Regions from separate parts of the Bradyrhizobium sp. UFLA05-153 genome, predicted to be linked through region 2. Evidence: predicted binding sites of a transcription regulator. Region 2 holds the regulator's gene; each other region holds the start of a gene.

Region 1 (7,993 bases), on a different contig from region 2:
TGACTAAACTGTTTCTCCTCCACCACGTCCATGAGTTCGACGACGGCCACGAAGAGATAAAGCTCATCGGGGTTTACAGCACCCGAACCAACGCCGAGGCAGCGCTGGCAGCCGTCCGCAATCAGCCGGGCTTTCGTGACGTTCCGGAGGGATTTACGATTGACGAATGCCTATTGGACCCAATGCGACCAGGATGGTCAGAGGGCTACGTGACGGCATTCCCAGACGGCACATTTTCAAGCTGAGACCGATCCGGTGCTCACAGGCTTTCAGCCGTTAACCCAAGGACGATCCACCGGCTGGTCCACAGGGATATCCCGGCGTTGTCCCCAGGATATCCCCGGCATGGTCCCCAGGATTTCCCACGATCCTCGCGCTACCTGTCCCTGCGCGTCGGACAGGCCTGTGCACAGGCTATCCACACACCTATCCACGGCCAGCGAACAACGAGCGATGATCCTTCAGGATCGCCCGCGCCGCATTGTGGCCGGGGGCGCCGGTGACGCCGCCGCCGGGATGGGCGCCGGAGCCGCAGTGATAAAGGCCCTTCAGCGGCCCGCGATAGTCGGCGTGTCCCAGCATCGGGCGGGCCGAGAACAGCTGGTTCAGCGTCAGCGCGCCGTGGAAAATATCGCCGCCCAAGAGGCCGAATTGTCGCTCGAGATCGAGCGGGGACAGGATCTGGCGGCCGAGCACGAGGCCTGCAAAGCCCGGTGCATATTCGTCCACCGTCGCGATCATGAGGTCGGCGACCTCCTCGCGGTGGTCGTCCCACGATTTGCCATCGGGCAGCTCCGGCGCGACGTGTTGGCAGAACAGGCTCGCGACGTGTTTTCCTTCGGGCGCGAGCGAATCGTCGAGCGTCGAGGGGATCAGCATCTCCACCACGGGTGAGCTGCTCCAGCCCTGCGCGCGCGCGTCGAGATAGGCGCGGTCCATGTAGCCAAGGCTCGGCGCGATGATGATGCCGGAGGTCAGATGATCGCCGTCGCCAGGGAGCGCCGTGAAAGACGGCAGGCGGTCGAGCGCGACATTCATGCGGAAGGTGCCGGAGCCGTTCTTCCAGTGCCGGATGCGGGCGAGGAAGTCGGCAGGGACGGCGTCCGCCGCGACGAGGCGCGTGTAGAGCAGTTTTGGGTTGACGTTCGAGACAACGTATTTTGCGCGGATGCTCTCGCCGCTTTCGAGCACGACGCCGACAGCGCGATCGCGCTCGACGATCACCTCGCGCACGCCGGCGTCCGTTTGAATCGCAACGCCCTGGTCGCGCGCGGCGCGCGCCATGGCCTGCGTGATCGCGCCCATGCCGCCGATGGCATGGCCCCAGACGCCCTTTTTGCCGTTCACCTCGCCAAAGGCGTGGTGCAGCATCACGTAGGCCGAGCCCGCCGCATAGGGGCTCGCGTAATTGCCGACGATGGCGTCGAAGCCGAACAGCGCCTTGACGAGATCGTGCTCGAAGCGCTCGTCCAGCATCTCGCCGGCCGAGCGCGTGAACAGGTCGAGCAGGCTGCGGCTCTGCTCCAGCGTGAGCTTGCGCAGGATGTTGGCGCTTTGCAGCGCGTTGACACTCTCGCGGATCGCGCCCGCGCCAAAGCTCTCCACGAGGTTCGGCGGCGCGCGCAGCACGAACTGGCGCAGCACGTCGGCGATGGCCTCGAGCTCGCGCGAAAAGCCGTCGAGCGCCTCGGCATCATGCGCGCTGAGCCGGGCCACGTGCTCCTTCGTTCGTCCCTCGCCGGTGAGGAGATAACTGCCATCGGGCGCGGGCAAAAAGTTCTGCGCGCGGCGCTCGACGACGCGTAGGCCGTGCTCGGCCAGCTTCAAGTCGCGGATGACCTGCGGATTGAGCAGGCTCACAGTATAGGCGGCGACCGAATTCTTGAAACCGGGATGGAACTCTTCGGTCACCGCGGCACCGCCCACCACCTTGCGCCGCTCGACCACCGTCACCCGCAGCCCCGCCATCGCGAGATAGGCCGCGCAGGTGAGGCCGTTATGGCCAGCGCCGATGATGACGACGTCGGTTTCGGTCATGAAAGGTTCAACATTCTCGACTGTTGCCGCAGAGGCGGTCCCGGAAATGACGTCTGTATATCAGGCATTCCCTGTCGCGACAGTCCCACCATTTATTGCCCGTTCATGCGCCTTGTGCTCCATTGCGCGCGTCCGGCGGCCGCCGGGATTTTGCCGGAGCTTTCATGGATTCGATCGTGCCTCCCGCCGTCACCGAGCAGCCGTCCGCCTCGCGCAACCGGCTGGTGCTGACGGTCTACACCGCCGCGATCTTCGTCAGCGCGCTGCTGCTGTTCTCGGTGCAGCCGCTGTTCACGAAAATGGTGCTGCCGCGGCTCGGCGGCTCGCCGGCAGTGTGGTCGGTGGCGATGGTTTTCTTCCAGTCGTTGCTGCTCGCGGGCTACGCCTATGCGCATTTCCTGATGCAGATCAGGAACCGCGCGATTCCGGTCGCCATCCATCTCGTGCTGCTGGTCGTGGCCTTGCTGACGCTGCCGCTCGGGATCGCGCATTCGTTCGGTGAGCCGCCGACCTCGGGCTATGCGTTCTGGCTGCTCGGCCTGTTTGCGGTGTCGATCGGGCTGCCGTTCTTCGCGCTCGCGGCCAACAATCCGCTGCTGCAGGCCTGGTTCGTCCGCACCGGCCACCCGGATGGCCCCGATCCCTATTTCCTCTACTCCGCCTCCAACATCGGCAGCTTCCTCGCGCTGTTGTCCTATCCGGTGCTGCTGGAGCCGGTGTTCACGCTGCGCACGCAGAACATGCTCTGGACCGCCGGCTATGGATTATTGATCCTGCTGATCGCCGGCTGTGGCGTGCTGCTGCTGCGCTCGCCGGCTCTCGCTGCGGCCGACGCGCGGACCGAGGACACGAGCTCGCCGGCGCCGAGCTGGCTCGTTCGCGCACGCTGGATCTTCCTTGCCGCGGTACCCTCCGGCCTTCTGATCGCGGTGACCGCGCACATCTCGACCGACGTTGCCGCCGCGCCGCTGCTCTGGGTGGTGCCGCTGTCGCTTTACCTCTTGACCTGGGTGCTGGTGTTCCAGTCGCGGCCGCTGTTGCCGCACAAATGGATGCTGATGCTCCAGCCGCTCGCCATTGCGGGCACCGTGATCCTGCTGGCTTTCGGCGGCGAGCAGAACCTCCTGCTGACGCTGGGCGGCCACCAGCTCTGCTTCTTTGTCATCGCGATGGCCTGCCATGGCGAATTGGCGCGCACGCGGCCGGCCGCGAAATATCTCACCGGCTTCTATGTCGCGCTGTCGTTCGGCGGCATGGTCGGCGGCCTGTTCGCAGGCCTCGTCGCGCCCTTCACTTTCTCCTGGATCGCCGAATATCCGATCCTGATCGCACTTGCCGCGCTATGCCGGCCATCGGCGGGCGAGCGGCTTGCCCCGGTCATGAAGTGGTACTGGCTCGTGCTCGCCGCGCTCGCGATCGCGCTGGTGGCGCCATCCTATTCAACCGGCCAAATCCCAGAGCAGGTCACGACCTGGTTCGAGGATCACCGCGTCTGGATCGCCGGTGGCGTCGGCCTGCTCGCAGCGCTTCTGGCGCTCGCGCTCAATGCCAACCGCTGGAAGATCTTTGCAACGATCGTGCTCGCGCTGGCGCTGACCCGCGTCTATCCGGCGGACGAGGGTCGTGTCGTCACCATTCGCAGCTTCTTCGGCGTGCACAAGATCGTGGTGACGCCTGGCGGCTACTTCCACGTGCTGATGCACGGCACCACGATCCACGGCGCCGAGCGCTTCCTCAACAATGACGGCACGCCGGTCGAGGGGCGGCCCGAGCCGATCACCTACTACCACAAGGACGGCGGCATCGGTCAGGCCATCACCGCCATACGCGAGCGCAAGGGCGCGCCGCTCAAGGTTGCCGCCATCGGCGTCGGCTCCGGCACGCTCGTCTGCGCCGCCGAACCCGGTGAAAGCTGGAAGTTCTTCGAGATCGACCAGACCATGGTCGATACAGCAAGCGATCCCAAATATTTCCGCTACATCTCGAGCTGCGCGCCGGGCCTGAAGCCAGTGATCGGCGATGCGCGCCTGACCTTCGCCAAGGAGCCCGACGGTCTCTACGACCTCATCATCGTCGACGCCTACTCCTCGGACGCGATCCCGATCCACCTTGCGACCGAAGAAGCGATGAAGATCTACAAGGACAAGCTCGCCCCGCATGGCGCGGTCGTGATGCACGTCTCCAACCGCCATCTCGACCTCGAGCCGGTCGTAGTCGGCATTGCCGATGCCAACGATCTCAAGAGCTGGGTCTACAACGAGGATTCCGGGCGCGACGCCGACTACATCTTCTCGACCGACGTCGTGGTCTCTGCGCGCGAGGAAGCCGATGTCGGCAAGCTCGCCTCCTCCAAGCAATGGGAGGAGATCGAGGCCGACGACAAGGTGCGGGTGTGGACCGACGACTACTCCAACATCATCGGCGCGCTGTATCGGCGCCTGCGGGATGGGGAGTAACGCTGTTGGGAGAGTAGAACATCTCGTGTCCCGGACGCGGCGCGGCATGAAATGACGCGACGCAGAGCCGGGACCCATATAGGCCCCGGCTCTGCAGCGCACCGCTACGCGCTGCGCCGCGTCCGGGGCACGAGATCATTTGCGATTCACGGACTGACCGGCGTGCCCGCGGGCAGCGCGATGCCTTTATCGCCGGCGACCTGCCGCAACAGGTCGGGGCGATCGGAGATGATGCCGTCGACGCCGATCTCGATCATCCGCGCCATGTCGTCCGCCTTGTTGACGGTCCAGACCACGACGCGCAGGCCGAGCTCGTGGGCTTCCGTGACCAGCGCGGCGTTGACGTCGCCGAAATAGGGTGACCAGACCGCGCCGCCGGCCGCCTTGATCGTGCGCGGCAGCGAGCCGCCGTGATCGGCCGGATTGAAGCCGGCCGTCCAGTTGGTCGCCGCGTCGAGCGCGATGGTCGGCGCTTTGCCCTGCTGCAGCGTCAGGTAGACCGTCGGAATTTGCGGCGCCTGCTTTTGGACCAGAAGCAGCGTCCGCCAGTCGAAGGACTGGATCATGACGCGGCCCGAAAACACCGCAGCGTCGATGACGCCGAGGAGCCGCGCGGCGAAAGCTTGCGGATCGAGCGACTCGCCCGGATGGTTCGGATCGATCTTGGTCTCGATGTTGAAGCGCACGCGCGTGTTGCCGGATTTTTCGACCAGCGCGAACAACTCCTTCAGCGTGGGAATGCGCGTTCCCGGTACCGCGCGCTGCTCGGGAAACTGCTTGGCATAGGCGCTGTCGGGGCGGATCTGGCCGACGTCATACGTCCTGACCTCGTCGAGCCGCAGTTTGACGAACGGCGTGCCGGGCGTGGCGACATAGCCGCCCGCGGCGTCGCGCGCGAGATCCGGATTGAGGCCGCGCTCATGCGACACGACGACCTCACCGTCTGCGGTGATGCCGACGTCGAGCTCCAGCGTGTCGACGCCCATCGACAGCGCGTTGGCAAAGGCGGGCAGGGTGTTTTCCGGCAGCAGCGCGCGCCCGCCGCGATGCGCTTCGAGATCGAAGGCCATGACCTCTCCGGCAATGAGACAACAGAAAGCTGACAGGATCGCGACAACAGGGGATGGAATGGCAGGGCTCATGGCGTGGTTCGCGTTTGCTGGCCATTCTAGCTCTATCCGTGTGCCTCCGGTCATTTCAAGGGCGATCATGCCCCCTGGGCTTGCGCGTTCGTCGCATTGGCGTCGCGCAGGCGCGCGCGGACGAACGCAAAGGCGGCGTCGTAGGCGGCGGCGTCGCCAAAGCTTCGGTCCGGGATCGCCACTGCCGAGCGGGGCGTGATCCACATCAGAAGAAGGCTCCTCTCGCGGGTGCACTGACGGATCCGGGTCCATTCGTATCTGTACTGGGCCCCCGTGGCCGTCACGGTAAGCCCGGTCAGGTCGAGTTCGAGCGTGCTGAATTCCCTGGGGGTCGCCATCGCTTCGAAATATCGTCTTCTGAAGATGCGGTGCGCGACGGAGCTCCCGATGATGGCGGCGAGCATGCCAAGTGTGAAGGCGTAAAGGCTGTAAGATCCGATCATCTCGATCGCTTCGGTGTCGAGCTGACGGCCAGCAGCCTGCAGTCGGAATAGCAATGCGACGGGGATTGCGCCGAACCCGGCTGCAGCCCAAGCTGTGACTCCCAACCAGCTCCTGTTGCGCCGCCCTATGACCGCCGCGTGGCGGGCGTAGTCGTCGGCGGTCATGTTGAATTTCAGTGTGATACGATCGGGGGCAGGGTCGCTCATCGCCAGATTGCCGTTCATCTCCGCAGGCTTCTTGCGGTAGCCACCGTATGACGCCGGCAACTCCTCTCGGGTTCACGGCATGAGGCACTAATTCTGATGGTAGTTGCCGCACGAGCCGGTTGCCTGCGCCTTCGTCGACGCAGGGTGCAAGGCGATTGAAAGCGGCACTGCCGCGTTCAGATAGCGCCGGCGATCCTCAGCCGTCAGTTCTGGTAATTGTAGTAGGTGCGCGGCTGATAGTACTGGCGGGGCTGCTGCTGATAATAGCCCTGCTGGCCGTAGCTCGGATCGTAAGTCTGGTACTGCCGCTGCTGCTGATAGACCTGCGGCTGATAGACCTGTGCGTCATAGACCTGGCGCGAGCTGCGCGGCGCCGGATAGCGCGCGCCGGTGTCGGTGCCGTCGGCCGGATAGATGTAGCCGTCGTCCTGCGGCATCGCGCGGCGGCCGGGCTGCATCTGCGGTGTCAGGTCGACAGGCTCGCCGGCCGCGCTGTACTGGTCACCGTATGGCTGCGCCGCGCGCGCCACCGCGCTGGTGCCGCGGCCGCGCGGATTGCGCATCAAGGCCACCTGCGCCGAACCGGTCAGCGTCACCGTGGTGTTGAGCACGCCCTGCTCCTGGACCAGAGCGTAGAGCGTCGAGGCGTTCTCGCGCGACAGCCGCACGCAGCCATGGGACGCCGGCGTGCCGAGCCGGCCGACCGAGTCGGTGCCGTGGATCGCATGCCCGATCTTGGTGAAGAAGATCGAATGAGGCATCGGCGCGTCGTCGAACTCCTTGGAGTAGTGATCCTCTTCCATGCGGAAGGCACGGAAGCTGCCGTTCGGCGTCTCGCGGGAGGGGATGCCGGTCGAGACCGGCCAGTGATAGCGCGCGACGCCGTCGACCGCGACGGTCATCCGCTGATTGTCCTTGTCGATGGTAATGTCGACCTTGGCTTGCGCGGTGCCCGCGCTGAAAAGCATCAATGAGACGATTGTAACAAATAAAGTACGCATTTTACTTCCGGCCTCCGGCCTGTTCGCGCAAGTGCCGCGGCTGTCCGTCCCCCGGCGTGTACTATGCCCGCAATCAGGTTTCGGTTCCAGTGGCCCGTCTTGGCCATCGTTAACTTGGCGCCGGGCGTAAGCAAGGCTGCTTCATCACGAATCCGCGCGTGCGGTGCTGACATTTTCGCGAGCGCGACGCGTCGCCAATTCGTCACGGCTGCGCAACCATTTGGCCGCAGCGGCGTTTCAGACTGCCTGCCTTCACCGGCCAACTCGCCGGTCCATCCGCTGGGATATTGAGATGAACAAAGCTCGCTTAACCGCGGCCGCGTTGCCGGCCAGTGTGCCTTTCCGCCTGCTTTTTGCCGCGAGCCTCCTGCTTGCGCTCGTGGCGCTGCCGCGGCCCGGACACACTCAGGGCATCGTGCGCGGCGCCCAGGAAGGTGCCTATGAAGGCAACCGCGTCGCCGGGCCCGTCGGCGGCGTGGTCGGAGGCGCGGTCGGGGCCGGTGTTGGCGGCGCCGTGGGCGCGGTCGAGGGCGTGTTCGGCATTCCTCATCACGGCTGGCGCCATCGCTGCCGCGGCTACTATGACGGGTACCACCACTTCCATTGTTACAGGTGACGGCTCAGGTCGTCATTCCGGAGCGCGCGAGCCCGCAATCCGGAGGTTGTGGTTCGAGATTCCGGGTTCGTGCTTCGCACGCCCCGAAATG
Region 2 (7,993 bases):
CGGGCTCTGCATCGCAGCCGCCGCCTTCGGTGTGACCTGGCTCGCGCTGATCCTGATCACGCTGCTCTACAACGGCCTCACCGGTCTGAACCTTCAGCTCTTCGTCGCGGACACTCCGCCTCCGGGCTCGACCGAAGGCGGCCTGCGCAATGCCATCATCGGTTCGATCATCATGACCGTGATCGGCGTCGGCATCGGCGCGCCGCTCGGCCTGTTCGCCGGCACCTATCTCGCCGAGTACGGCCGCAACGACAAGCTGACCTCGGTGATCCGCTTCATCAACGACATCCTGCTCAGCGCGCCCTCGATCATCATCGGCCTGTTCATCTATGGCGCGGTGGTGGTGCCGATGCGCGGCTTCTCCGCGATCGCCGGCTCCCTCGCGCTGGCCGTCATCGTGATCCCGGTGGTGCTGCGCACGACCGAGGACATGCTGCTGCTGGTGCCGAACGCGCTGCGCGAAGCGGCCTCCGCGCTCGGCCTGCCGCGCTCGCTGGTGATCAAGCGGATCGCCTACCGCGCGGCGCGCTCCGGCCTCATCACCGGTGTGCTGCTCGCGACCGCCCGCGTTGCCGGTGAGACCGCGCCGCTGCTGTTCACCGCCTTGTCGAACCAGTTCTTCAGCCTCAGCCTGAACAAGACGATGGCGAATCTGCCGGTCACCATCAACAATTTCGTGCAGAGCCCCTACGCCTACTGGAAGCAGCTGGCCTGGAGCGGGGCGCTGCTGATCACCCTGACCGTGCTTGCCCTGAACATTGGCGCGCGCATTCTTGGCGCCGAGAGGACTGCAAAATGAGCGATCTGTCCGTTTCCGTAAGTTCCACCGGACGTCAGGCGTCGCCGACGCTGCCTGAGGCTCCGGCCAAGGTGACGGTGCGCAACCTCAATTTCTATTACGGCGAGCACCACGCGCTGAAGAACATCAACCTGACGCTCGGCACCAACCGCGTTACGGCGTTCATCGGTCCGTCGGGCTGCGGCAAGTCGACCCTGCTGCGCATCTTCAACCGGATGTACGATCTCTATCCGGGCCAGCGCGCCACCGGTCAGCTCATGCTCGACCAGACCAACATCCTCGACACCAAGCTCGACCTCAATCTGCTGCGCGCTCGCGTCGGCATGGTGTTCCAGAAGCCGACGCCGTTCCCGATGACGATCTACGAGAACATCGCCTTCGGCATCCGCCTCTATGAGAAGATCTCCAAGTCCGAGATGGACGACCGGGTCGAGAAGGCGCTGCGCGGCGGCGCGCTGTGGAACGAGGTCAAGGACAAGCTCAACGCCTCCGGCCTGTCGCTCTCCGGCGGCCAGCAGCAGCGTCTCTGTATCGCCCGCACCGTTGCGGTGCGTCCTGAGGTGATCCTGTTCGACGAGCCCTGCTCGGCGCTCGATCCGATCTCGACCGCCAAGGTCGAGGAGCTTATCCAGGAGCTCGCAGAGAACTACACGATCGCGATCGTCACCCACAACATGCAGCAGGCGGCGCGCGTCTCCGACAAGACCGCCTTCATGTATCTTGGCGAGTTGATCGAGTTCGACGAGACCAGCAAGATCTTCACGTCGCCCAGCGACCGGCGCACCCAGGACTACATCACCGGCCGCTTCGGCTGAGGAGACAGGAAATGGCTTCTGAACATACCGCAAAGGCCTTCGACACCGACCTCCAGGAGCTCACGCGACTCGTTGCGGAGATGGGCGGCCTTGCCGAGCGCATGATCGTCGATTCCGTCGATGCGCTGATCCGCCGTGACGTCGCGCTCGGCCAGCGCGTGGTGGCGACCGACGCCGAGATCGACGCGCTCCAGAAGAAGATCGAGGAGCGCGCCGTGCTCACGATCGCACGCCGGCAGCCGATGGCGGTCGACCTGCGCGAGATCGTCGGCGCCATGCGCGTTGCGACCGATCTGGAGCGGATCGGCGACCTCGCCAAGAACATGGGCAAGCGCGTCGCCGCGCTGGAGACTGATTTCCATCCGCTGAAGCTGTTCCGCGGCCTGGAACACATGACCGACCTCGTGCAGCAGCAGGTCAAGTCGGTGCTGGACGCCTATGCCGCGCATGACCTGCCGGCTGCGATGATGGTGTGGAAGGGCGACGAGGAGGTCGACGCGATCTGCACCTCGCTGTTCCGCGAGCTCCTCACCTACATGATGGAGGATCCGCGCAACATCTCGTTCTGCATCCATTTGATGTTCTGCGCCAAGAACATCGAGCGGATCGGCGACCATGCGACCAACATCGCCGAGACCGTCTTCTACATGATCGAAGGTCAGGCCATCGCGGACAAGCGGCCGAAGGGCGATATGACGACCTTCGCCACGACCGTGCCGAACACTTAAGGAGCGACGACGCTATGGGCGCACGCATTCTGGTTGTTGAGGACGAGGAAGCGCTGACCGAGTTGTTGCGCTACAACCTCGAAGGCGACGGCTACGATGTCGAGACGGTGATGCGCGGCGACGACGCCGACACCCGCCTCAAGGAGCACATTCCCGACCTGATCGTGCTCGACTGGATGCTGCCGGGACTGTCCGGCATCGAGCTGTGCCGCAGGCTTCGCGCCAGGCCCGAGACCAAGCAGCTGCCGATCATCATGCTCACCGCGCGCGGTGAGGAGAGCGAGCGGGTGCGCGGGCTTGCGACCGGCGCCGACGACTACATCGTCAAGCCGTTCTCGGTGCCCGAATTGCTCGCGCGCGTGAAAGGCCTGCTCCGGCGTGCAAGCCCCGAGCGGCTCGCGACCATACTCGCCTTTGGCGACATCGAGCTCGACCGCGAGAAGCGCCGCGTGGCGCGCTCCGGTCGGCCGATCGACCTCGGCCCGACCGAATATCGCCTCCTGGAGTTCTTCCTGGAGCATCCCGGCCGGGTGTTCTCGCGCGAGCAGCTGCTCGACAGCGTCTGGGGCCGCGACATCTATATCGACGAGCGCACCGTCGACGTCCACATCGGCCGCCTGCGCAAGCTGCTCAATCTCGGTCGCGAGCAGGACCCGATCCGCACCGTCCGTGGCGCCGGCTACGCGCTGGATGATCGTTTCGCGAAGGCGGAGCAGACGTAAAAAAGCGCGCCGGATGGCGTGCTGACGTTTCTCGATCAAGCGTCCCGGCCTTGCACCGGGACGTTGTCGTTTGTGGCTGAACTCAGCGCGTGCCGGGCTTGGCCGGTGCGCGGCGGCGGTCGGCGGCCGGCTGGTAGGCGACGCGCGAGTGCTGTGCGCAGTAGGGCAGGCCCGAGAGCGACTTGCCGCCGCAGAAGAAGAAATCCGGGCTCGAGGGATCGCCGACCGGCCAGTGGCAGGTCGCCTCGTTGAGCTCGAGCAGCGACAGGCGCTGGCTCATCGGAACGACATTGTCATAGGTGATCGGATCGGGCTCGACCTCGACCTCGAAGGCCTGGGCGAGGGCGGTGTTGCCGCGCGAGATCGGGCGGCTCACCCGCATCATGTGCTGCGCCGGGCGCGCCTTGCGCGGCCGGGGAGCCGCCGAGGACGGGCTCTTGGCGCGGCCGGACAGGCCCAGCCGGTGCACCTTGCCGATTACGGCGTTGCGGGTCACATTCCCGAGTTCGGCAGCGATCTGGCTGGCCGAAAGCCCGGCTTCCCAGAGCTTTTTCAATTGCTCGACGCGATCGTCGGACCAGGTCAAAACCGTCATTGCACCCTTCCCCTCGCCGCGCGCCTGCCAATCCCTTGGGGCCGCGTGGCGATGTCTAAGCCTCGAAAAACCCGTGCCGCCAGAATCCCTTAAGGCTCGCCGGGCGCGAAAACGCACCTGAACGCTACGCCGGTACATGAGGACTAAGAGGATCAGAACTGCTGCACGAGATGTCGTATCTGACAGGGGAAACGCTACAATATGGCGTGACTCCCGCGCAAGAGTCTGCGGCTCCGCGTCCACATGTTCCGTCGCTAAAAGAACTCAAAAATGCCACCGCAAGACTACGGCCGCACGCCTTGCAGGGCCTTCTGGCGGCATTGACAGCGGTTTTTCCAAGCATAAAATGGTGACACGTGCCGCCCTTAAAAGGCGGCACGTTTCGTTTTCCGGGCAGGTCAACGATGCGCTGCGCAAGGCAGTCTCGTGAGCCAGCCTCAACATTCAAGTGACCGTCATGACCAAAAGCGCCGCGACGCATTTGCTTCCCGTTTTCGCCAGGGCCGAGCTCGGCTTCGAGCGCGGCGAAGGCTGCTGGCTGGTCGCGACCAATGGCGAGCGCTATCTCGATTTCACCTCGGGTGTCGCCGTGAATGCGCTGGGCCATGCACATCCCGCTTTGGTCAAGGCCTTGCAGGAGCAGGCCACGAAGCTCTGGCACATGTCGAACCTGTTCCAGAGCCCGGACGGCGAGAAGCTGGCAGTCAGGCTCTGCAACGAGAGCTTTGCGGACTTCGTGTTCTTCTGCAATTCGGGCGCCGAGGCGATGGAATGCGTAATCAAAGTGGTGCGCCGCTATCACGCCTCCAAGGGCCATCCCGAGCGCTACCGCATGATCACTTTCGAGGGCGCCTTCCATGGCCGCACGCTGGCAACGCTCGCGGCGACCGGCTCGGCAAAATATCTCGAAGGTTTCGGCCCGCAGCTCGACGGCTTTGACCAGGTGCCGCATGGCGACCTCGAAGCCGTCAAGAAGGCGATCGGCCCACAGACTGCAGGCATCCTGATCGAGCCGATCCAGGGCGAGGGCGGCGTACGCTCGGCTCCTCCCGCCTTCTATCGCGCGCTGCGCCAGCTCTGCGACGAGCATGGTCTTCTGCTTGCCTTCGACGAGGTGCAGACCGGCATGGGCCGCACCGGCGATCTCTTTGCCCATCGCCGTCTCGGCGTGACTCCCGACGTGATGTCGCTTGCGAAGGCACTCGGCGGCGGCTTTCCGATCGGCGCGTGCCTTGCGACCGCCGAAGCCGCCTCAGGCATGACGCCTGGCTCGCACGGCTCGACCTTCGGCGGCAATCCGCTCGCCGTGTCCGCGGCGAACGCCGTGCTCGACGTCATGCTCAAGCCCGGTTTCTTCGATCACGTGCAGAAGATGTCGCTGCTGCTCAAGCAGAAGCTGGCCTCCGTGATCGACCGCCATCCCGATGTCGTCAGCGAGGTGCGCGGCGAGGGGCTTTTGATCGGCCTCAAGGCCGTCGTGCCCTCCGGCGATCTCGCCACCGCGCTGCGCAACGAAAAGCTGCTCACCGTCGGCGCCGGCGACAATGTGGTGCGCTTCCTGCCGCCTTTGATCGTCACCGAGGCGGAGATCGAGGAGGGCGTCGCGCGGCTCGAGCGCGCCTGCACGGCGATCGAATCAAATCTCAAGGCACGGGCGGCAGGCTGATGAGCAAGACGCCCAAGCACTTCCTGGACATCAACGAGCTGCCGCTGTCGGAGCTCAAGAGCATGCTCGCCGCTTCCTCCGCCATGAAGGCGAAGCAGAAGGCGCATCAGCCGGTCAAGCCGCTCGAAGGCAAGACGCTGGCGATGATCTTCGAGCGTCCGTCGACGCGGACGCGGGTGTCGTTCGATGTCGCCATGCGCCAGCTCGGCGGCGAGCCCATCATGCTCACCGGCGCCGAGATGCAGCTCGGCCGCGGCGAGACCATCGCCGACACCGCGCGCGTGCTGTCGCGCTATGTCGATGCCATCATGATCCGCATCCTCAATCACGATGCGCTGCTCGAGCTCGCGGCGAATGCGACCGTGCCCGTCATCAACGGGCTGACGCGGCGTTCGCATCCCTGCCAGGTGATGGCCGACCTCATGACCTATGAGGAGCATCGGGGGCCGATCGAAGGAAAGACGGTGGCCTGGACCGGCGACGACAACAACGTTCTCGCCTCCTGGGCGCATGCCGCCGAGCGCTTCAAGTTCAACCTCAATGTCGCGACCCCGCCGGAGCTCGCGCCGAAAAAGGCCATGCGCGACTGGGTGAAGGCGACGGGCGCTCCGATCATGCTGGGTACCGATCCGGAAGCCGCGGTGCGCGGCGCCGATTGCGTCGTCACCGATACCTGGGTCTCGATGGGCGACAAGGAAGGCGAGCGCCGCCACAACGTGCTCAAGCCCTACCAAGTCAACGCCAAGCTGATGTCGCTCGCCAAGCCCGATGCGCTGTTCATGCACTGCCTGCCCGCCCATCGCGGCGAGGAGGTTACCGACGAGGTGATCGACGGCCCGCAATCCGTCGTGTTCGACGAGGCCGAAAACCGCCTGCACGCGCAGAAGGGCATTTTGGCCTGGTGCTTTGACGCGGTGAAGTAGGTTTGGATCGTCGTCCTGGCGGACGACAGTGCCGTGGCGATGGCGGCGTGGCGCTGCTTTCGCCCTAACGTTGGTCGTCGTCTCGGACAAGCGCAGCGAAGCGGAGCGCAGATCGGGGACGACACCGAATATGGTGTGCTGTGTACGATCCATTCTGCATCCGAAACGGAGCGTCTCGTCACCCCTTCCATTTCACCTCCTCCGACCCCAGATAGAGCGCCATGGTCTCCCAATCCCCTGACATCAAAGCCGGGCCCGAAAGCCCGGTTCGCGCGCCGTCTTCCGTTCCCGTCGACGATGCCGTGCTGCCCTTCGAGGTCGATGCGCTCGACGTGCGCGGGCGCTTGACCCGGCTCGGGCCCACGCTCGACGATATCCTCACCAAGCACGATTATCCCGCGCCGGTCGGCAAGCTGCTTGGCGAGGCCATCGTGCTGACGACGCTGCTCGGCTCGGCGGTGAAATTCGAAGGTCGCTTCATTCTTCAGGCGCAGACTGACGGCCCGGTGTCATTCCTGGTGGTCGACTTCAAGGCACCCGACCGCCTGCGCGCCTATGCCCGCTACGACGCCTCGCGGCTCGGCGAGGCGAAGGACTCCGGCTCGCTGCTCGGTCGCGGCCATCTCGCCATGACCATCGACCAGGGCGCGGATATGAGCCGCTACCAGGGCCTCGTCGCGCTCGACGGCGGCAGCCTGGAAGACGCCGCGCATGAGTACTTCCTGCGCTCGGAGCAGATCCCGACCCAGGTGCGCCTCGCCGTCGGCGAGGAATGGCGCTCGAGCGACGGCGGCAAGCACCGCTGGCGCGCCGGTGGTCTCTTGATGCAGTTCTTGCCGAAGGCGCCGGAGCGCGCGCGACAGGCCGACCTGCATCCCGGTGACGCGCCCGAAGGCACCACGCCGCATACCGTCGCCGAGGACGATGCCTGGGTCGAGGCGCGCTCGCTGATCGGCACGGCCGAGGACGTCGAGCTGATCGATCCCGATCTCTCCGGCGAGCGGCTGTTGTACCGCCTCTTCCACGAGCGCGGCGTGCGCGTGTTCAAGCCGCACGGTCTGAAGGCGGAATGTTCCTGCTCGCGCGATGCGGTGGCAGCGATGCTGAAGAGCTTTTCGCCGGATGATCGTGCCGCGATGGTCAAGGACGACAAGGTCGTCGTGACCTGCGAGTTCTGCAGCTCGGTGTATCAATTCACGCCGCACGAGGCGGGCGTGGAAAACGCGTAGCCAAGCGCTCGGAAATCGTAGGTGGGCAAAGCGAAGCGTGCCCATCAACTTCTGTCGCATGATTGGAGAGATGGTGGGCACGCTTCGCTTTGCCCACCCTACGGCAGCTACAGTCGCGATACCGCAGCTCGCCGCCCCTCAATTCAACACCCGCTTGCCGCCGTCCGGGCTGTCCAGCGAGAACGTCGGCACGTCGATCTCAAATCGCTCGCCGCTTTCGTTGACCATCTGGTAGCGGCCGGTCATGAAGCCCGAGGCGGTCGAGAGCGGGACGCCGGAGGTGTATTCGTAGCGCTCGCCGGGCGCGAGGATCGGCTGCTCGCCGATCACGCCTTCGCCTTTAACCTCCTGCTGCCGCCCCGTCGCGTCGGTGATGATCCAGTGCCGCGTCTTGAGCTGCACGGTCTCGTCGCCGGAATTGGTGATCACGATGGTGTAGGACCAGAAGTAGCGCGAGCGCTCGGCCGACGACTGCTCCGGGACAAAGTTCGGCTCGACGGTCACTTCGATCTGGCG
Region 3 (7,993 bases), on a different contig from region 2:
TGTTGTCGCGCACCGAAAGATGCGGAAACAGCGCGTAGCTCTGGAACATCATGTTGACGGGCCGCTCGTGCGGCAGCGCCTGCGCGATGTCGCTGCCGCCAAGCAGGATGCGCCCCGCGTCCGGCGCCTCGAAACCGGCCAGCATGCGCAATAGCGTGGTCTTGCCGCAGCCGGAGGGACCGAGCAGCGCAAAGAACTCGCCCGCCCCGATGTCGAGCGACACGCCGTCGACCGCGCGGAACGCGCCGAAATTCTTCACCACGCCGTCAATGCGCAGCAGCGGCCGACCCGTCGCCGGATGCGCGCCCGGCCTGGCCGCGTCGGCCGCCTTGATCCCCTCGAGTTCGTCAGCCATGTTCCCTGCCGGCCCCAATGCAGCCGCACGCTAGCGGTGGAACGCCGTCGGCTCAACCGGTTCGATGCCGATCATTCACACCGCATTCGCCATGAACGCCACCAGCGCGTCGTGATCGGCGGGCGGCATGCTCAGTCCGAGCTTGGAGCGGCGCCACAGGACGTCGTCGGGGAAGCGGGCCCATTCGGTTTGCATGAGGTAGCGCACCTCGGCTCCCGTCAGTTCGGGACCGAAAGCCGGCCCCAGTTCGGCGCGACTCGTCGCCTCCCCCAGCACGGCCGACAGCCGCGAGCCATAGGCGCCCACCAGGCGTTGCGCCTGCGCCTCGGAGAGAAAGCGCCAGCGGTCGCGCGCGGCGTCGACTTCCGCCTCGAAGCTCTGCCAGGGAAAGTCCCCGCCCGGAAGCGCCACCGCCCCCGTCCAGGGCCGCGACATCGGATAGAACGGCGTCAGCCTGGTCACCGCCCGCTCGGCGCGCCACCGCGCCGTCGTGACATCGCCGCCGAACATAGTGATCAGCGGCGCCTTGCGCCGCCGCGCATCGAATGCGAGCGCACCATCGCGCCGGCGCCCGGGGGCAGGCGCCAGATTGACGCCCGACATCGTCCGCACCACATCGACCGGCACGACAGGCTCGCGAAAATAGCGACTGGCGGCCTCGCAGAGATAGCTCACATCAGCGGCCGGCATGGCGACGATCGCCGGATCGCCCCTGAAGTCATGCGTCACGGTGCCGATCAGGGTGAAATCACGCTCGAACGGGCTTGCGAAGATCAGGCGGCCATCGCTGTTCTGGAAGACGTAGACATTGTCGGGTTCGAACAGCCGCGGCACGACGATCTGGCTGATCTGCACGACAGCGCCCGCGCGCGGTGGCGGCTGTCGGAGCACGGTCTCGGCGACGCTCACGCTCCATCCGCCGCTGGTGTTCGCGAGCGCGCGGGTCGTGATGACCCTGCGGTGGCCGCGATCGACGACGGCGAGCCGCCAGATATCGGCGCGATCGGCCCGCACGCAGCGCGCGCCGGTGCGGATCACTGCGCCGCGCTCCGCCGCGTCCAGCGCGGTCAAGACAACGAGCCTGGAATCATCGACGACGCAATCCGAATATTCAAAGGCGGTGCCGAACGGCCGCCTCAACGCGTTGCCGACCGGATGATGCGTGATGTCGATGGTCGAGGACGGCGGCAAGCCGCCGCGCCCTGCAAGGCGGTCGTAGAGCAGGAGACCGGTGCGCAGCAACCAGGGTGGACGTTCCTCGGAATGCGCAGGGATGACGAAGCGCATCGGACGAACCAGATGCGGGGCGATCGCGAGCCACACCTTGCGCTCGGCCAGCGCCCGGCGCACGCGACGGAAGCCGCGACGCTCCAGCACCGAGAGATCGCCGTGGATCAAATGCGGCGTCGCCGACGAGGCCGCGCCACCGAGATCGCCCTGCTCCAACAGAATGACGCGAAGGCCGCGCCCGGCGGCGTCGCGCGCGATGCTGACGCCGTTCAGGCCACCGCCGATGATCGCGAGGTCGTAATCCGCCATGAAGCCGTCGTGAACGAACGAAGCGAGGACTTCGCCATCACTAGCGCATGATCCGGAAAAGTGTGTAGCAGTTTTTCCTCGCGACAAACGCGGAACGCGTTTGCGCGGAGATCATGCACAAACAGATGGCCAGAGCGCGACCCGCGCACTAGCCGGTCTTGAGCGCAAGCTCCATCGTCTCGGCGCGGCCGATGAGGCGGCCATATTGCCCGATCGGCAAGGGCTTGCCGAGCAGATAGCCCTGCACGCCGTCGCAGCCCTCCTTGGCGAGGAAGGCGAGTTGCTCGATCGTCTCGACGCCTTCGGCGATGATCGACATTTCGAGGCCATGACCGAGATCGATCACGGCACGCACGATCGCTGCCGATTGCGGATTACGGCCGAGATTGATCACGAAGGCGCGGTCGATCTTGATCTTGTCGAACGGGAACGCCTGGAGATAGCTCAGCGAGGAATAGCCGCTGCCGAAATCGTCCATCGAGATCCGCACGCCCAGCGCCTTCAGGCGGCGCAGCAGCGCGAGGCCGCGATCAAAATCCTCGATCAGCACGCCCTCGGTGATTTCGAGCTCGAGCCGGCCGGGTGAAAGCCCGGTCTCCAGCAGGATCGAGTGGACGAGGCCGACCACGTCGCCATGGGCAAACTGCGCCGGCGAGAGGTTGACCGCGACCTGGAGCGGCTTGGCCCAGGAGGCCGACTCGCGGCAGGCCTGGCGCAGGATCCACTCGCCCATCTCGACGATCAGACCGCTCTCCTCCGCGATCGGAATGAACTCGGCCGGCGAGACTTGGCCGCGGACCGGGTGCTGCCAGCGCGCCAGCGCCTCGAAGCCGATGATCTCGCTCTCGGCGACGGTGTGACCGGCGACGCCCTGCGGCTGGAACGCGAGCGAGAGCTCGCCGTTCTTGATCGCCTTCGACAGGTCCTGGTGCAGCACGCGCCGGTCGCGGATCTGCTGGTCCATCTCGGGCTGGTAGAGGCTGATCGTGCCGCGCGACTTCTGCTTGGCGCGGAACAGCGCTGCCCCGGCATTGGCGAGCAGCGAGGCGGCGTCCGCGCCGTTGTGCGGGAAGACCGATATGCCGGTGGTGACCCCGGCGCGCACCGCGCGGCCGTCGATCTGGAATTCCTGGGATAGGGCTTCACCAAGCTGGCGGGCCAGCGCCAGACCCGTGTCGGGCTGCTTGCCATCTATGATGAGGCCGAATTCGTCGCCGGACAGCCGCGCGACCACACCACCACGGGCGGCGTCCTGGAGCCGCTGGGCGACCTCGACGAGGAGCTTGTCGCCGAGCGCATGGCCGAAGACGTCGTTGACCTCCTTCAGCCCGTCGAGGTCGACGCAGAGCACGGCGAACTCCTCACTGGTGCCCTCGCAGGCCTCGATCATCTGCGTCAGCGCCTGGAGGAAGGCGGCGCGGTTGGGCAGGTCGGTCAGGCCGTCGTGATAGGCCATGTGCGCCATGCGCGACTCGGTCTGGCGGCGGTCGGTGACGTCCTCGTGGGTCTTGATCAGATATTCCGGCTCGCCAGCATCGTTGAGCACAGTGGCGCGGCGGGTGAGGAACAGCCGCAAGCCATCCTTGGTCGAGATAGGATGCTCTTCGGTGATCATTCCCCGCTTCTTGATCGCGGCCTCGTCGCGCGCGATGATCAGCTTGGCCTCTTTGGCGTTGAAGATGTCGGAAGCGGTGAGGCCCGTGGCATCCTCGCGCCTGCGGTTGAGGATCGCCTCCGCGCTGCGATTGGCGAGCAGGTAGCGGCCGTCCTTGACCTGCTCCACGATCAGCGCGACCGGAATGTTGTCGACCACGAGCTCGAGGAATTTCTTGGTGCTTTCCAATTCCTCCGAGAGCGATTGCCTGTCGGTGACGTCCTCGAACAGGGCGATGAGGAATTCGGGCTGGTTGTTCTGGTTGCGGGCGATCACGCGGACCGAGGACAGCACGCGGTTCTCCGCGCCCCGCTCGACCTTGATCTCGCTGCGGTACTGACCCTCGGCCGACGCCAGCGCCGCGCGATCCGCCGCATCGATGCTGGCTGCGGTGGCAGGGCGGAAGATCTCGTCGGCGCGCTTGCCGACGATGCGATCACGCGAATAGCGCGAAAAACGCTCGAAGGCGCGGTTGGCGAAGATGTAGCGGCCGTCCTCGATGTTCTTCGCGGCCACGCAGACCGGAACGTTGTCGAGCACCGATTCCAGGAATTGCTTGGTCGAGGCAAGCTGCCGCGACAGGTTGCGCTGCTCGCTGACGTCGAGATGCGTCGCCACCGAGCCGCCATTCGGCAGCACGAAATATTTCACCAGGATGGCCCGCCCCCCCGGCAGCTCGGTGATCAGGCCGTTCGAGCTTGCGGCCTCATCGTAGAACTCGTCGTCGCTCACGCCGAGCACGCCGCGATCGCGACGCAGCCTGAGCATGTCGGCCCCGGTCATGTCGTTCCAGAGATCCGAGCGCGTCAGCCCGTAGATTTCGAGATAGCGGTCGTTGCAGAAGATGATCCGTCGCTGGGCGTCGGTCATCACGATGCCCTGGTTCAGGTTGTTCATGGCGGACGAAACGAACGCATTGCGCCGCAACTGCATGCGCCTGGCTCGCCGCAACGCCGAGTGGATCCACAGCACGATGGCCGCCAGGAACGAGCACACCGCGATGCCGCCGAGCAGCGCCTCCCAGACCAGATTGGGATCGAGCCGGCCCAGGTAGCTCTGCGGGGCGAAATTGTCGGACAGCGCAAAGGCGCGCGCGGGCGCGACCGTGCAGGCCAGGCACGCCAGGGCCTGCACAGACGTCAGAATCGTGCCGCTCGCGTGCCAGTTCTTGTCAGCCATCAGCCACCCGCGATTTCAACTCCGGATTGTCTGGTCTCACGGGTTGGGATCGGGTAAACGCCTGTCAGCACGACAGAAAAATGTGGCGCCAGATACGGCAATTGCCCTGACATGATAAATTCTTCCTTAATGGAGAGCCGCCTTGGGTGCGGTTTCTTAAGCCTCTCGTTGAGCCCCTTGTTGAACTCCTTGGCCCCGCCACTCACGGACCTGCCGTTCCACCATGGATAGAGTTGACTGCGTCGTCATCGGAGCGGGCGTGGTTGGGCTCGCGGTCGCCCGAAAGCTCGCCCAGGCCGGGCGCGAGGTGATCGTGCTGGAAGCGGCGGAGGCCATCGGCACCGTCACCTCCTCGCGCAACAGCGAGGTGATCCATGCCGGGATCTACTACCGGGCCGGGAGCTGGATGGCGCGGCTGTGCGTCAGCGGCAAGCATGCGCTCTACCGCTACTGCGCCGAGCGCAACATTCCGCACAAAAATTGCGGCAAGCTGATCGTCGCGACCAATCCGAAAGAGACCGAGAAGCTGCAATCGATCAAGGCACATGCCGAGGCCAATGGCGTGCTCGATATGCAGATGCTCGCAGGCGACGCCGCGCGCGCGCTGGAGCCGGCGCTCGCCTGCGATGCCGCGTTACTCTCGCCCTCGACCGGCATCATCGACAGCCACGCCTACATGCTCTCGCTGCGCGGCGAGGCCGAAGCGGCGGGAGCCGCGTTCGCGTTTCACACGCCGCTGATCCGCGCCAAGGCGTCAGGCGGCGTCGTCGAAATCGATGCCGGCGGCGAGGCGCCGATGACGCTGCAATGCAGCCTGCTGGTCAACGCGGCAGGTCTTTCAGCGACGACGGTGGCGCGCAACATCGATGGCATGCCGCTCGACCGGATTCCGCCGATCTATCTCGCCAAGGGCAACTATTTCAGCTGCAGCACCAAGGCGCCGTTCTCACGGCTGATCTATCCCGTGCCCGAGCCCGGCGGACTCGGCGTGCACCTGACGCTGGACATGGCAGGCCAGGCGCGCTTCGGTCCCGACGTGGAGTGGATCGAAACGATCGACTATGCCGTCGACCCCGCACGCGCGGAGCGATTCTATCCGGCAATCCGCAAATACTGGCCGGACCTGCCTGATGGCGCGTTGATGCCGAGCTATTCGGGCATACGGCCGAAGATCGTCCCGCCGGCGGTGGCCACGCAGGATTTCCTGATGCAGGGCCCGCGCGATCACGGCGTGGATGGCGTGATCAATCTCTTCGGGATCGAGTCGCCCGGCCTGACGTCATCGCTCGCGATCGCCGACCACGTCGCCGAGCTCGCAAACATCTAGCGCATGATCCAGATCCGGAGGGCCGCGTTAGCGCAAAGTGCGAAGCGGTTTTCCCTCGCGACAAACGCGGAAGGCGTTTGCGCGGAGATCATGCTCAAACAACAACCTGAAGCGCGATGACGATTCATCTCATCGCGCTTTAAGCATCGCACGAAACTAATCGCACGAGGCTTCGCACCTCGACGCAGGGATGAGCGCAACAGCTCTCATCCCTGCGTGAAGGGGTGCGAGACCAGGCCTACTTGTGTACGGGGGTTGCTAGTGGAGCGTGTCGTCGGCGCCGTGCCTCAACCGCTCGATCTGGTCCTTGACCATCAACTTCCGGCGCTTCAACTCAACAATTTGCAGGTCGTCTGTTGAAAGGTGCACGAGAGCTTCGTGCAATTCGTTTTCGAGAAGTTTGTGCTTCCGCTCCAATTCAACAAGATGTGCCTGAATTGTCATTCGAAACCTCCTCGGTAGGGTTGAACCTCAGGATTCGATCCGGACGAAGAAGTGTACATCACCGATTCGTTCTGTCGATAAGTATCCGTAGTCCCACTGTCATTTTTGAAAATTCATATGTAATGAACAGTGAGTAAGGAACCGCCGCAGGAATCATCCATGATTTCAATGCGCCTGCGCGCTGGCGGCGCGATTCACTGAAATATCTTTGCGAGAGACCGTTGATAGGGGACCCAGATCGCTTGCGATCACGTCGCGCAAGGACGATACTTTCCACAGGCCTTCCACAGGCTTTCGCAACCTCATCGGGTTTTCCGGCTACCGCACATCATGACCAATGAACACGAGCGCGAACTCGAAGCCGAGCTCGCCCGGTTGCAGCAGGAACACCGAGATCTCGATGCGGCGATCGATGCATTGCATCAATCGCCCGCCCCCGACCTGTTGCGGTTACAGCGTCTGAAGAAACGCAAGCTGTTGTTGCGCGACCGTATCGCCTTCATCGAAGACCAGATCACGCCCGACATCATCGCCTGATCCCAGCCGGTGCGCCCGATGCGTTTTCCGCGCATCGGATTCCACTTGACTCAAAAAGAACAAAAGAAGAACATTCGAGCCTCAACCAGCTTCCGGGGAAATGCCATGTCCGCAGCCGCCTTCGACAACAGCCATTATGAACAAGCCTGCGATCAGGCGATCGCGATGTGTGACGGCAATCTGCGCAGCACCATCAAGGCGCTGATCATGGCCAACGAATATCTGGAAGCGGAGCTCGAGGAATTGCAGGCGGCAATTTCGGCCGGCTGCATTCCCGAGACGTCGCGCAACAAGATGCGGAGCACCTCCAGCGCCGCGTAGCCAACGAGCACTCGGAGCCGACCATGTCCGATGTCACCTACTATGTCGCACTGCCTTTCCTCACCGACGAAGATGGATCGCCGGTCGCGGGCGCCGCGGAGGAATGTCAGACCTCGGCCGCCGCGCTGCGGCGCGCCGAGATCCTGGCGCACGGCGCCGGCCATATCGGCGCGATCGCGTTCAGCCGCAGCGGCGATCCCATGACTGGCGAGTTCGGCGACGCCAAGCTGCTGCGCAAGTTCGGCAACGTGCCGGAAGACCTCAGCGCGCTTTGAAGCGCAATCGCTTTACGTTCGATCGCTGCCACACAAAAGGTGCGCTCCCTCTCCCGCTTGCGGGGGAGGGCTGGGGTGGGGGTGTCTCCGCAATCGATACTCCCAACGTAGAGAGAGCCCCCACCCGGCGCTTCGCTCGACCTCCCCCGCAAGCGGGAGAGTTGAGCGAGCCTGCGGCCCAATCGATTCAACCCCTAACTACTGATCAATCTGATCCGCGGCTCATGCCGCCGCTGGGCCTTGCGCACATACATGGCCGCATCGGCTTCCTCCAGGGCGCGGCCTGCCTCGGCGTGAGATCCTAGCAGCGCGACGCCGGCGGAGGCACCCGCATTCACGCGCTGGTCGCGAAAGACAAAGGA

The links. The regulator PhoB, encoded in region 2, activates phosphate uptake and scavenging genes when phosphate is short. The targets are predictions, from matches to a motif close to TGTCATNNANCTGTCAT.
Region 1: a site for PhoB is predicted at 5,582-5,598, ahead of Q2941_RS06700 (glycerophosphodiester phosphodiesterase). Genes of this name have one in related genera too.
Region 3: a site for PhoB is predicted at 6,585-6,601, ahead of Q2941_RS24135 (YdcH family protein). Genes of this name have one in related genera too.

What each region holds. Positions count from the first base shown of each region.
Region 1 covers NZ_JBBIAM010000007.1:27,047-35,039, reverse strand. Annotated here, with positions in the region: gene Q2941_RS06715 (DUF7336 domain-containing protein) at 1-245, shown strand, start outside; gene Q2941_RS06710 (phytoene desaturase family protein) at 427-2,037, opposite strand; gene Q2941_RS06705 (spermidine synthase) at 2,202-4,493, shown strand; gene Q2941_RS06700 (glycerophosphodiester phosphodiesterase) at 4,640-5,563, opposite strand; gene Q2941_RS06695 (YcxB family protein) at 5,701-6,303, opposite strand; gene Q2941_RS06690 (L,D-transpeptidase) at 6,489-7,286, opposite strand; gene Q2941_RS06685 (hypothetical protein) at 7,579-7,902, shown strand.
Region 2 covers NZ_JBBIAM010000072.1:22,645-30,637, reverse strand. Annotated here, with positions in the region: gene pstA (phosphate ABC transporter permease PstA) at 1-799, shown strand, start outside; gene pstB (phosphate ABC transporter ATP-binding protein PstB) at 796-1,614, shown strand; gene phoU (phosphate signaling complex protein PhoU) at 1,626-2,342, shown strand; gene phoB (phosphate regulon transcriptional regulator PhoB) at 2,357-3,064, shown strand; gene Q2941_RS32645 (GcrA family cell cycle regulator) at 3,147-3,659, opposite strand; gene Q2941_RS32640 (aspartate aminotransferase family protein) at 4,117-5,325, shown strand; gene argF (ornithine carbamoyltransferase) at 5,325-6,248, shown strand; gene Q2941_RS32630 (Hsp33 family molecular chaperone) at 6,470-7,477, shown strand; gene apaG (Co2+/Mg2+ efflux protein ApaG) at 7,616-7,993, opposite strand, start outside.
Region 3 covers NZ_JBBIAM010000042.1:13,019-21,011, forward strand. Annotated here, with positions in the region: gene Q2941_RS24115 (ABC transporter ATP-binding protein) at 1-355, opposite strand, end outside; gene Q2941_RS24120 (glycerol-3-phosphate dehydrogenase) at 431-1,894, opposite strand; gene Q2941_RS24125 (sensor domain-containing protein) at 2,043-4,727, opposite strand; gene Q2941_RS24130 (NAD(P)/FAD-dependent oxidoreductase) at 4,951-6,054, shown strand; gene Q2941_RS24135 (YdcH family protein) at 6,313-6,498, opposite strand; gene Q2941_RS24140 (YdcH family protein) at 6,829-7,035, shown strand; gene Q2941_RS24145 (hypothetical protein) at 7,141-7,356, shown strand; gene Q2941_RS24150 (hypothetical protein) at 7,380-7,631, shown strand; gene Q2941_RS24155 (GGDEF domain-containing protein) at 7,826-7,993, opposite strand, start outside.